DNA from 2 places in the Enterovibrio litoreus genome. Region 1 is predicted to be linked to the other one. Evidence: riboswitches for the same ligand, from Rfam matches in the RefSeq annotation. Region 1 holds a riboswitch; the other holds the start of a gene.
The links. Region 1 has a riboswitch for thiamine pyrophosphate ahead of thiB (thiamine ABC transporter substrate binding subunit). Riboswitches for the same ligand answer to the same signal wherever they lie in the genome.
Positions count from the first base shown of each region.

Region 2: it holds a riboswitch for thiamine pyrophosphate, as region 1 does, so the genes downstream of both, thiC (phosphomethylpyrimidine synthase ThiC) here and thiB (thiamine ABC transporter substrate binding subunit) in region 1, are expected to answer to the same signal.

Region 1 is NZ_CP166194.1:367,161-372,533, reverse strand. It holds gene leuB (3-isopropylmalate dehydrogenase) at 1-306, shown strand, start outside; gene leuC (3-isopropylmalate dehydratase large subunit) at 396-1,811, shown strand; gene leuD (3-isopropylmalate dehydratase small subunit) at 1,821-2,423, shown strand; gene AB8599_RS01710 (DUF547 domain-containing protein) at 2,640-3,446, shown strand; TPP riboswitch at 3,485-3,589, shown strand; gene thiB (thiamine ABC transporter substrate binding subunit) at 3,640-4,635, shown strand; gene thiP (thiamine/thiamine pyrophosphate ABC transporter permease) at 4,640-5,373, shown strand, end outside.
Region 2 is NZ_CP166194.1:31,341-36,713, reverse strand. It holds gene thiE (thiamine phosphate synthase) at 1-515, opposite strand, end outside; gene thiC (phosphomethylpyrimidine synthase ThiC) at 524-2,455, opposite strand; TPP riboswitch at 2,570-2,668, opposite strand; gene crcB (fluoride efflux transporter CrcB) at 2,718-3,101, opposite strand; tRNA gene AB8599_RS00140 (tRNA-Trp) at 3,300-3,376, opposite strand; gene AB8599_RS00135 (hypothetical protein) at 3,453-3,689, opposite strand; tRNA gene AB8599_RS00130 (tRNA-Asp) at 4,227-4,303, opposite strand; rRNA gene rrf (5S ribosomal RNA) at 4,410-4,525, opposite strand; rRNA gene AB8599_RS00120 (23S ribosomal RNA) at 4,648-5,373, opposite strand, start outside.

The DNA of each region.
Region 1 (5,373 bases):
GGCTCAATGGGCATGCTGCCATCAGCCAGCCTCAATGACAGTAAGTTTGGTTTATACGAACCAGCAGGCGGCAGTGCACCGGATATCGCAGGTAAAAACATCGCTAACCCTGTGGCACAAATCCTGTCTGCGGCATTGATGCTACGTTATAGCTTGGGCGAAGAAGATGCAGCGCTCGCTATCGAAAATGCGGTAAGCAAGGCATTAGAAGCTGGCGAACTGACTGCTGATCTGGCTGGCAACACCACCCCGCTGACGACATCGGAAATGGGTGATAAAATCGCCGCGTATGTTCGCGAAGCATAAAATAAGAAAGGATTCTTCCCGTTAGTCTTAGATCTCGTCGCCAACGCCGCTGCGAGTCTCAAGACAACAGGGAAAATAAGGAAGAAGCAATGTCTGCAAAAACACTCTACGAAAAAGTCTACGACGCCCATGTGGTGGTTGCAGCCGAAGGTGAAACCCCTTTGCTGTACATTGACCGTCACTTGGTGCATGAAGTCACCTCGCCGCAAGCGTTTGATGGTTTGCGTGAAAAAGGTCGTCCGGTGCGTCAGGTGTCAAAAACCTTCGCCACCATGGATCACAACGTCTCGACCCAGACCAAAGACATCAATGCCTCTGGCGAGATGGCAAAAATCCAAATGGAAACCCTCGCGAAAAACTGCGAAGAGTTTGGCGTCACCCTTTACGATTTGAACCACCCGTATCAAGGCATCGTTCATGTCATGGGGCCGGAACTGGGTATTACCCTACCGGGTACCACCATTGTTTGTGGTGATTCCCACACCGCAACCCATGGCGCATTTGGTTCATTGGCGTTTGGTATTGGCACCTCAGAAGTTGAGCATGTATTGGCAACCCAAACCTTGAAACAAGGCAGTGCCAAGACCATGAAGATTGAGGTCAAAGGCAAGGTTGCTGATGGCGTCACCGCCAAAGATATCGTTCTCGCCATTATCGGCAAAGTCGGCCATGCCGGTGGTACGGGCTACGTGGTCGAATTCTGCGGTCAAGCGATTGAAGATCTGACCATGGAAGGCCGTATGACGGTTTGTAACATGGCAATTGAGCTAGGCGCGAAAGCGGGCTTGGTGGCTCCTGATCAAACCACATTCAATTACTTGCAAGGCCGCAAATTCTCGCCAACGGGCGCGGATTGGGATGCTGCTGTCGAGTACTGGAAGACGTTAAAAACTGACGATGACGCAGTATTTGATGCGGTTGTCACGTTAGATGCAGCTGAGATCACCAATCAAGTCACTTGGGGTACAAATCCAGGTCAAGTGGTGGGTATTAACGGTGTGGTTCCTGCTCCAGAGAGCTTTGCCGATCCGATTGAGCGTCACTCTGCAGAGCGCGCGCTGAAATACATGGGTATCGAAGCGGGTCAGAAAATTACCGACATCACCATCGACAAAGTCTTTATCGGCTCTTGCACCAACTCACGTATCGAAGACATGCGCGCGGCAGCGGCTGTTGCTAAAGGCCGCAAAGTGGCCGCTGGCGTTCAAGCGCTGGTTGTACCGGGCTCAGAGCAAGTGAAAGCCCAAGCGGAATCAGAAGGCTTGGATAAGATATTTATCGAAGCTGGGTTTGAATGGCGCTTGCCCGGTTGTTCTATGTGTCTGGCGATGAACAACGATCGCTTAGGGCCAAAAGAGCGCTGCGCATCCACCAGTAACCGTAACTTCGAAGGCCGTCAGGGTCGTGAAGGCCGTACTCATCTGGTTAGCCCAGCCATGGCCGCCGCTGCCGCTGTCGCCGGTCACTTTGTTGACGTAAACAGCTTCGACATTCAGAGCGTATAAGGAATCACCATGTCAGGAATTAAACAACATACTGGTCTGGTGGCACCACTGGACGCGGCGAACGTCGACACCGACGCGATCATTCCAAAGCAATTTTTGCAGAAAGTAAATCGCACGGGTTTTGGTAAGCACCTATTCCACGATTGGCGTTTCCTCGATGAAGCCGGCACACAGGACAACCCTGAGTTTGTGCTGAACCAGCCTCGCTACAAGGGCGCGAGCGTTTTGCTTGCTCGTGAAAACTTTGGTTGTGGTTCATCGCGCGAGCACGCCCCTTGGGCACTGGCCGATTTTGGCTTCCAAGTGATGATTGCACCCAGCTTTGCCGATATTTTCTACGGTAATTCCATCAACAACCAGATGGTGCCAGTGCAATTAACAGAAGCGGAAGTTGACGAGTTGTTTGCGTTTGTTGAAGCCAACGATGGGGCAGAAATCGCCTTGGATCTGGAAGCGCAAACGGTGACTGCGGGTGACAAGGTCTATTCGTTTAAAATCGACGATTTCCGTCGTCATTGTTTGCTGGAAGGTCTCGATAGCATTGGCCTGACACTGCAACATGAAGACAAAATTGCCGAATACGAAGCGAAGATCCCGGCGTTTTTGGCGTAAGCCACTCGGCACTAAAAGAGTATAACTGCTATAAAAACCGATCGTGATGGTCGGTTTTTTTATGTCATCCGTAAACACAAAGAAAGAAAACGGCAAGAGAGAAGGTCTGATATCTAAGCGCTATCGGTATGAACCCAATCAACCTCTCGCTGAACAAGCATCTGAGGTTGCTTGGGTGTACGTGTCAATTGAATCACATCAAGTTAGGGATAAGCCATGCACAACACTCTGCCACGTTACCTCACCTTATTCGCCGCACTGCTCTTACTGTCGAGTCAAGCTTTTGCTGCGCCGAAAAGTGAGTTATGGCCCATTTGGGATCGCAGCAACGAAACATCTTCAGCATCTTTCGATCACAGCAAATGGCAACAGCTTCTAGATTCTTACCTGACCGAACAAGGTCAGCATACCCTATTCAACTATGGCGCAGTGTCAGCTCAAGACAAGGCTGTACTGGAGCAATACCTGACCGATTTAACCTCACTTGACCCACGTAACTATCGTCAAAGCGAGCAATTTGCTTACTGGGTGAATCTGTACAATGCGCTGACCGTGAAGCTTATTCTTGATGAATACCCCATTAAATCCATCACCAAGCTGGGTGGTTTTTTAAGTTTTGGCCCATGGGATGACAAAGTCACCACGGTCGCAGGGCAATCGCTGACATTAAATGATATTGAGCACCGCATTCTTCGTCCGATCTGGAACGATTCGCGCATTCATTATGCCGTGAATTGCGCCAGTCTTGGTTGCCCGAATTTGGCCAACACTGCCTTTACTGCTGAGAACACCGAGTCTTTGCTTGATGCAGCGGCAACACAGTTCACCAATAGCGCCAAAGGTGCCGTCATTGAAGGCAATACATTGACCTTATCATCCATTTACGACTGGTATGGCGTTGATTTTGGTCGCAATGAACAAGCTATTTTGGAACAGATAGACCTATATCGTGACGGGAAGCCGCTGAAAGGCTGGTCAGGTAAAATCCAGTACGATTACGACTGGTCGCTCAATAAGCCATAACAATGATTGGTAATCATCGCCTTGATGATTACAATATCAACCATCTCGTGGGGAGCTGACATGAAGTCGGCTGAGATTGCGAACGCTAAACCCATAAACCTGAACCAGATAATGCTGGCGTAGGAATGAGATGTCGCGGAGTGCAACTCAACTCAATGACCCTCAGCCTCGCCGAACATGATGTGAGGCAACCATGAAAATCCCATTTTCCACCCTGATGTTAACCATGGCCATGGCGGGCCCTGCGTTAGCCGATACTTCTAACACGTTAACCGTTTACACCTACGACTCGTTTGCCGCTGATTGGGGTCCGGGTCCTGCGGTGAAAAAAGCGTTTGAAGCGCAATGTGATTGCACCTTGAACCTAGTGGCATTGGAAGATGGCGTAACCATTCTTAATCGCCTGCGCCTTGAAGGTAAAAACAGCAAAGCTGACATCCTGCTTGGCCTAGACACCAACTTAATGGCGGAAGCGGAAAAAACTGGCTTGCTTGCACCGCACACTGTGGACGTGAAAAACGTCACGCTACCCGATGGCTGGAAAAATACCACGTTCGTGCCTTTCGACTATGGCTACTTCGCGTTTGTGTACGACAAAACCAAACTGAAAACCCCGCCGAAAAGCTTGAAAGATCTGGTTGAAACACGCGATGACATTTCCGTTATCTACCAAGACCCGCGCACCTCAACACCCGGCCAAGGCTTAATGCTGTGGATGAAATCTGTCTACGGCGATCATGTTGCTAGCGCATGGCAGAAACTGGCGGGCAAAACGGTCACGGTGACCAAAGGTTGGTCTGAAGCCTACAATATGTTCTTGAACGGCGAGTCCGACATGGTGCTTTCTTACACCACGTCCCCTGCGTATCACCTGATTGCGGAAGAAAACCCGAACTTCACCAGCGCTAACTTCGAAGAAGGCCACTATATGCAAGTGGAAGTGGCGGCAAAAGTGAAAAGCTCGAACAACCAAAAATTGGCTGATGAGTTTATGCAATTTATCTTAAGTGATGGTTTTCAGAACGCGATTCCAACAGGCAACTGGATGTATCCCGTTACGAGCGTCGAGTTACCAAAAGGCTTTGATACCCTGTCTGTTCCTAGCAAAAGTTTGCAGTTCACACCTGAAAAAGTCGCGGATAATCGTCGCACTTGGATCCGTGAATGGCAATCCGCATTAGTGAAATAACATCGTGCTAAACCCATCTAGAACGTGGCCGGGCATTCTCTCGGCCTCGTTAATCGCGGCGCTGATCAGCGCCGCGTTGTTTTCTTTGCTTTCTCAAGCACCGTCGTTAGATGTCGCCTCGCTATGGCGTGATCCTTACCTTCAACACGTCACTGTTTTCAGTTTCAAACAAGCGCTGCTTTCCACACTGCTTTCTGTCGGGCTAGCGATCCCCGTTGCCCATGCGTTATCGCGACGTCAGTTCAAAGGCAAAGCGCTGCTGCTTAAACTGTTTTCCATGACCCTTGTGCTACCCGTGTTGGTCGGCGTTTTTGGCCTGTTGGCGATTTATGGTAAAAGCGGATTGCTGGCAGACACGCTGCCGCTATTTGGCATGGAATGGGATGTGAGCATCTACGGCTTGCCCGGCATATTGCTCGCACACGTTTTCTTTAACTTGCCCTTTTCTGCTCAATTACTGGTTCAAGCCCTAGATCAAATCCCGTCAGATCAACGCCGTTTGGCGCAGCAACTGGGGATACGAGGATGGCATCAATTTCGCTTGCTTGAATGGCCGTATTTACGCCAGCAATTGCCCCATACCATTGGCTTGGTATTCATGTTGTGCTTTACCAGCTTTGCCGCCGTAATGGCACTCGGTGGCGGCCCGGGTGCAACCACCATTGAACTGGCTATTTATCAGGCCATCCGTTTTGATTTCGATTTGCAAACAGGTGCGCTGCTTGCCTTGTGGCAATT
Region 2 (5,373 bases), 340 kb from region 1:
ATCGCGACGGTCGGGAAACGACCGTCGACGGTTTTCAGGTGTTGAGCCAATTGTTCTGTGCCTTGAGGAGGTGTGGGCATGACTTTGGTTGGCGTCGGAAAGATATGTCCAATAGCCAAATAGCTCGGCGCAATCGAGAGAGCTAAATCCAGCTCCTGCTCCGTTCGAGTTGAGATCCCCAAACGAACCCCCGCCTGAGCAATGGCCTCGAGATCTGCATCTTTCAGATCATCTTGACCGAGGTGTATACCGTATGCCCCTGCTGCGAGTGCTTTCTCCCAGTAATCATTGATAAAAACCTGAGCCTTAGCGATCTTTCCAGCGGAGACGGCCTCTTCGATCATGACGTCTAAGTCGGGATGATTGGGATCTTTGACCCTAAGCTGAACGGTGCGCACGCCCAGCGTCAACAAGCGCTTGAGCAATACAATGTCATCAACCACCGGATAAAGAGGGCCAATGCCCTCCTCGAGACGCGCAAATGATACACGATGGTTTAACGTTGAAGGTTTCATCGCTCCTCCTACGCTTTCTGGTGGTAAAGTTCACTGCCTTTGGCCAAGAACTCTGCCGATTTTTGTTTCATGCCTTCCAGCGGATCATCCAGCATCTGAACTTCTACCGCTTGGCCTTTCTCTTGGTTTTTAGCGCTTTCGTCTTTAGCAAAAGCAAGCCGGACTTCTTGGCTTATCTTCATGGAGCAAAACTTAGGCCCGCACATCGAACAGAAATGCGCCACCTTGCCAGACTCTTGAGGCAGCGTTTCGTCGTGATAAGCGCGCGCTGTATCTGGGTCAAGCGCCAGATTAAATTGATCTTCCCAGCGAAACTCAAAACGTGCTTTAGACAAGGCATTATCGCGAACCTGCGCGCCAGGGTGGCCCTTTGCGAGGTCTGCGGCATGCGCGCACAATTTGTAAGTGATCAAGCCGGTTTTGACATCGTCTTTATTCGGTAAGCCAAGGTGTTCTTTCGGTGTCACATAGCAAAGCATGGCGCAACCGAACCAACCAATCATGGCAGCACCAATGCCAGATGTGATGTGGTCGTAACCTGGTGCGATATCCGTCGTCAGTGGGCCGAGAGTATAAAAAGGCGCTTCATGACAGTGCTTGAGTTGCTCGTTCATGTTTTCTTTGATCATGTGCATCGGCACGTGACCAGGGCCTTCAATCATGACCTGTACATCGTACTCCCAAGCGACTTTGGTCAACTCACCCAAAGTGCGCAACTCAGAGAATTGCGCTTCATCATTCGCATCTGCAATTGAGCCGGGGCGCAAGCCGTCCCCCAAAGAAAGCGCGACATCATACTGAGCACAAATTTCACAGATCTCTCTGAAGTGGGTGTAGAGGAAACTTTCAGTGTGATGAGCAAGGCACCATTTCGCAATAATAGATCCACCACGAGACACTATTCCCGTCACGCGCTTGGCAGTCATTGGTACATATCGCAGCAAAACACCAGCGTGAATCGTAAAGTAGTCAACCCCCTGCTCGGCTTGCTCAATAAGCGTGTCTCTCATTACCTCCCACGTTAGGTTTTCTGCAATCCCGTTAACCTTCTCAAGCGCCTGATACATAGGTACAGTGCCGATCGGTACGGGGCTATTACGCAAGATCCACTCACGGGTCTCGTGAATGTTTCGTCCCGTCGACAAATCCATGACCGTATCGCCACCCCAGCGAGTCGACCACACCAACTTCTCTGTTTCTTCTTCTATTGAAGAACTCACAGACGAATTACCAATGTTGGCGTTGACCTTAACCAAAAAATTTCGCCCGATAATCATCGGTTCGGATTCGGGATGGTTGATATTAGATGGGATGATCGCGCGACCTTCCGCGACTTCTCTGCGCACAAACTCTGGGGTGATTTCTTTAGGTAGATTGGCACCAAAGCTTTGCCCTGGATGCTGGTGATTCAGTTGATCATCTGCATATTTGTGGCGTCCCATATTTTCACGTATGGCGATGTATTCCATTTCCGGCGTAACAATACCCTGTCGCGCATAGTAAAGCTGAGTCACTCGCTTACCTGCTTTCGCACGACGGATATCAGGCAGCCTACCGAAACGCAGTTCATCTAGCGTATCGTCATCCAAGCGAGTTTGAGCAAATTCAGACGTGACCTTATCGAGTAACTCCGTATCGGAACGCTCTTCAATCCAGCGCTCACGAAGCTTTGGCAAGCCCGCATAAATATCAATGTGATAATCAGGATCCGTATAGACACCTGAGGTGTCATATATCAATACAGGCTCGTTATCTTCAAATTGTGGCGTTTCTTTATTGCCGCCAATCAGACTTGGAGACAATGAGATTTGTCGCATACCAACACGGATATCAGGACGGGATCCTACAACGTGGACTTTCTTAGAATTAGGGAAGGGTTGTACCGACAGGTTGTCGATGAAATCTTTAGCTTCGTTTCTGGCTTGTTTACGGGTCGACATAGCATTACTCCATTAATTGAGGGAATAAATGCTTGCCGGATTTGCTCTGCAAGAGGTGTGTTACGCATAGATACACTTACCCCATTTGGGGTGACGTAATCTAAAAACACGATTGTATTTGCTTCTCTTGTTTCCTTCGCAGGTATTAGCCTGATCAGGTTCAACGGATCCCGCTTTCGCGGTCTCAGCCAAGTGGCACTCCGACAAGTATCAGCAGCAGTATAAGAAATGCGCTACGCCTTCTCAACCTTAGTGTTTGTGATTAGCTGCGCATTAAAAGCTGAAAACCAGCCCACGCTGAGAAAATACACACTACAACATTCAATACGATGTTAAGTCCCATTTTGAACCATTCACCTTGCTGAAGCAGCAAAACGTTGTCCATTGAGAACGTCGAGAACGTTGTGAGTGCACCAAGAAAACCAAGGCCAATCAAGTGCCGCCATGGACCAGGACCAAAGGTTTCCTGTTCAAGTGCTGCCACAAGAAATCCCATTATCAATGAACCAATAACGTTCACCGTTAGCGTTCCATAAGGAAAACCTCGACCTAATAAAATAACGCAAAGCTCAGAAATGAGATAACGAGAACAAGCACCTACCGCGCCGCCAAGTGCAATGTAGAAAAGCAAAATCGCTTGATTCATAAACTGAAACCACTCGTAGCTTAAAACAGTAGCAATATGATACGCCGTAAAATCAACAAGCGCTAAAACAAGGGTGATAAATGGATGTGATTGCGTATAACTGAGATGTATTAGAGATACGCTGAAGCCGAAGTGATACTGAAGTGAAAAAGTGACAGACACAAAAAAGCCCCGACATTGCTGTCGAGGCCTTGAATGTGGCAGGGGTGGAGAGATTCGAACTCCCAACACGCGGATTTGGAATCCGCTGCTCTGCCAATTGGAGCTACACCCCTATACGGACGTTATTCTAACGACAATAAGCAAAATAGCCAGAGTTTAGTAACACAGCGCACTCCAACTGAACAGGAATTAAGCAATGTCGTGCTTTTCAGCAAGGTTTTGTTTGTATTTATTAAATACGAGTAAAGCAATAACCGCTGGACCAGCCACAGCAGTTGCAACTGCTGTACAAAGTAACGTCATTTGAATTAATGCTGATAAATCATTCATTTGATGACTCTCCAAGCCGTTAAATAGTGGTTTGATAATAACGTGATGGTATAAAAAAAAGCTCTCAATAGTAAGAAAAAAACCAATCAAATCCATTGTTGCATTGCATAATATGCAATAACTCAACACCGATCACTTCATGTATGGATTGTCATACATGAAGTTCTAGACTTCTTACTACAACAAATCAAACAATTAATGAAATTATTAATAAGAAAAAGTGCATGGCCGCATAGGAAGTGCCCAAAGGAATCTACAGTTCGATTGCCACTAACACGGCAAGCACCTATAGATCCAACCGCTTGAATGTGTGAACTTTCCCAAAAAAAGATATTAAAAACGATGCTTCAGGAGGTGCGTAAGAAGAAGAAACTTCAAAATAGATTTGAGAACAACTGAGCTTGCATTCAATCAAGCTAATGCGTGTCGCGGCGTCACAAGCTTTCTGGGAGCAAAACGATTAAAAGCCCCGTCATTTCTGGCGAGGCGTCTTTAAATTAATGGTGAAGTAACCGGACTCAACGCGCACGGCAAGTGGGCCGGCCTCCCGGACGCAACCTAAAGTGCGAAGCACTTTTCTGGGGCGCAGATAGCAAAAAACCTCAACATTTCTGCTGAGGTTTCTCTAATAAGTGGCGGAGCGGACGGGACTCGAACCCGCGACCCCCGGCGTGACAGGCCGGTATTCTAACCAACTGAACTACCGCTCCACACGGTGATAAACACCTTGGTGTCTATCCGATACACGCCGTTCAACGCGGGTATCTAAACTTTTTGCCTTCATCTTTATCTTAAAAAGATGAAAACGAATTTGAAGCCTGGCGATGTCCTACTCTCACATGGGGAGACCCCACACTACCATCGGCGCTATTACGTTTCACTACTGAGTTCGGCATGGGATCAGGTGGGTCCATAATGCTATGGTCGCCAAGCAAATTTTGTTGTGTCCCTCGCTTGCGCGAAAAACAAAAATCTGAAGAAAATCTGACTAGCCTATTTCTCAATACACATTCAATGTTCTTATCTGAGTCCGCTAAAACCCCTTGGGTGTTGTATGGTTAAGCCTCACGGGCAATTAGTATCAGTTAGCTCAACGCCTCGCAGCGCTTACACACCTGACCTATCTACGTCGTAGTCTCCAACAACCCTTTAGGACACTTATAGTGTCAGGGATGACTCATCTCGAGGCTTGCTTCGCGCTTAGATGCTTTCAGCGCTTATCAATTCCGAACTTAGCTACCGGGCAATGCCACTGGCGTGACAACCCGAACACCAGAGGTTCGTCCACTCCGGTCCTCTCGTACTAGGAGCAGCCCCTCTCAATCATCCAACGCCCACGGCAGATAGGGACCGAACTGTCTCACGACGTTCTAAACCCAGCTCGCGTACCACTTTAAATGGCGAACAGCCATACCCTTGGGACCGACTTCAGCCCCAGGATGTGATGAGCCGACATCGAGGTGCCAAACACCGCCGTCGATATGAACTCTTGGGCGGTATCAGCCTGTTATCCCCGGAGTACCTTTTATCCGTTGAGCGATGGCCCTTCCATTCAGAACCACCGGATCACTATGACCTACTTTCGTACCTGCTCGAATTGTCATTCTCGCAGTCAAGCGGGCTTATGCCATTGCACTAACCTCACGATGTCCGACCGTGATTAGCCCACCTTCGTGCTCCTCCGTTACTCTTTGGGAGGAGACCGCCCCAGTCAAACTACCCACCAGGCACTGTCCGCAACCCCGATTAGGGGCCAACGTTAGAACATCAAGCATACAAG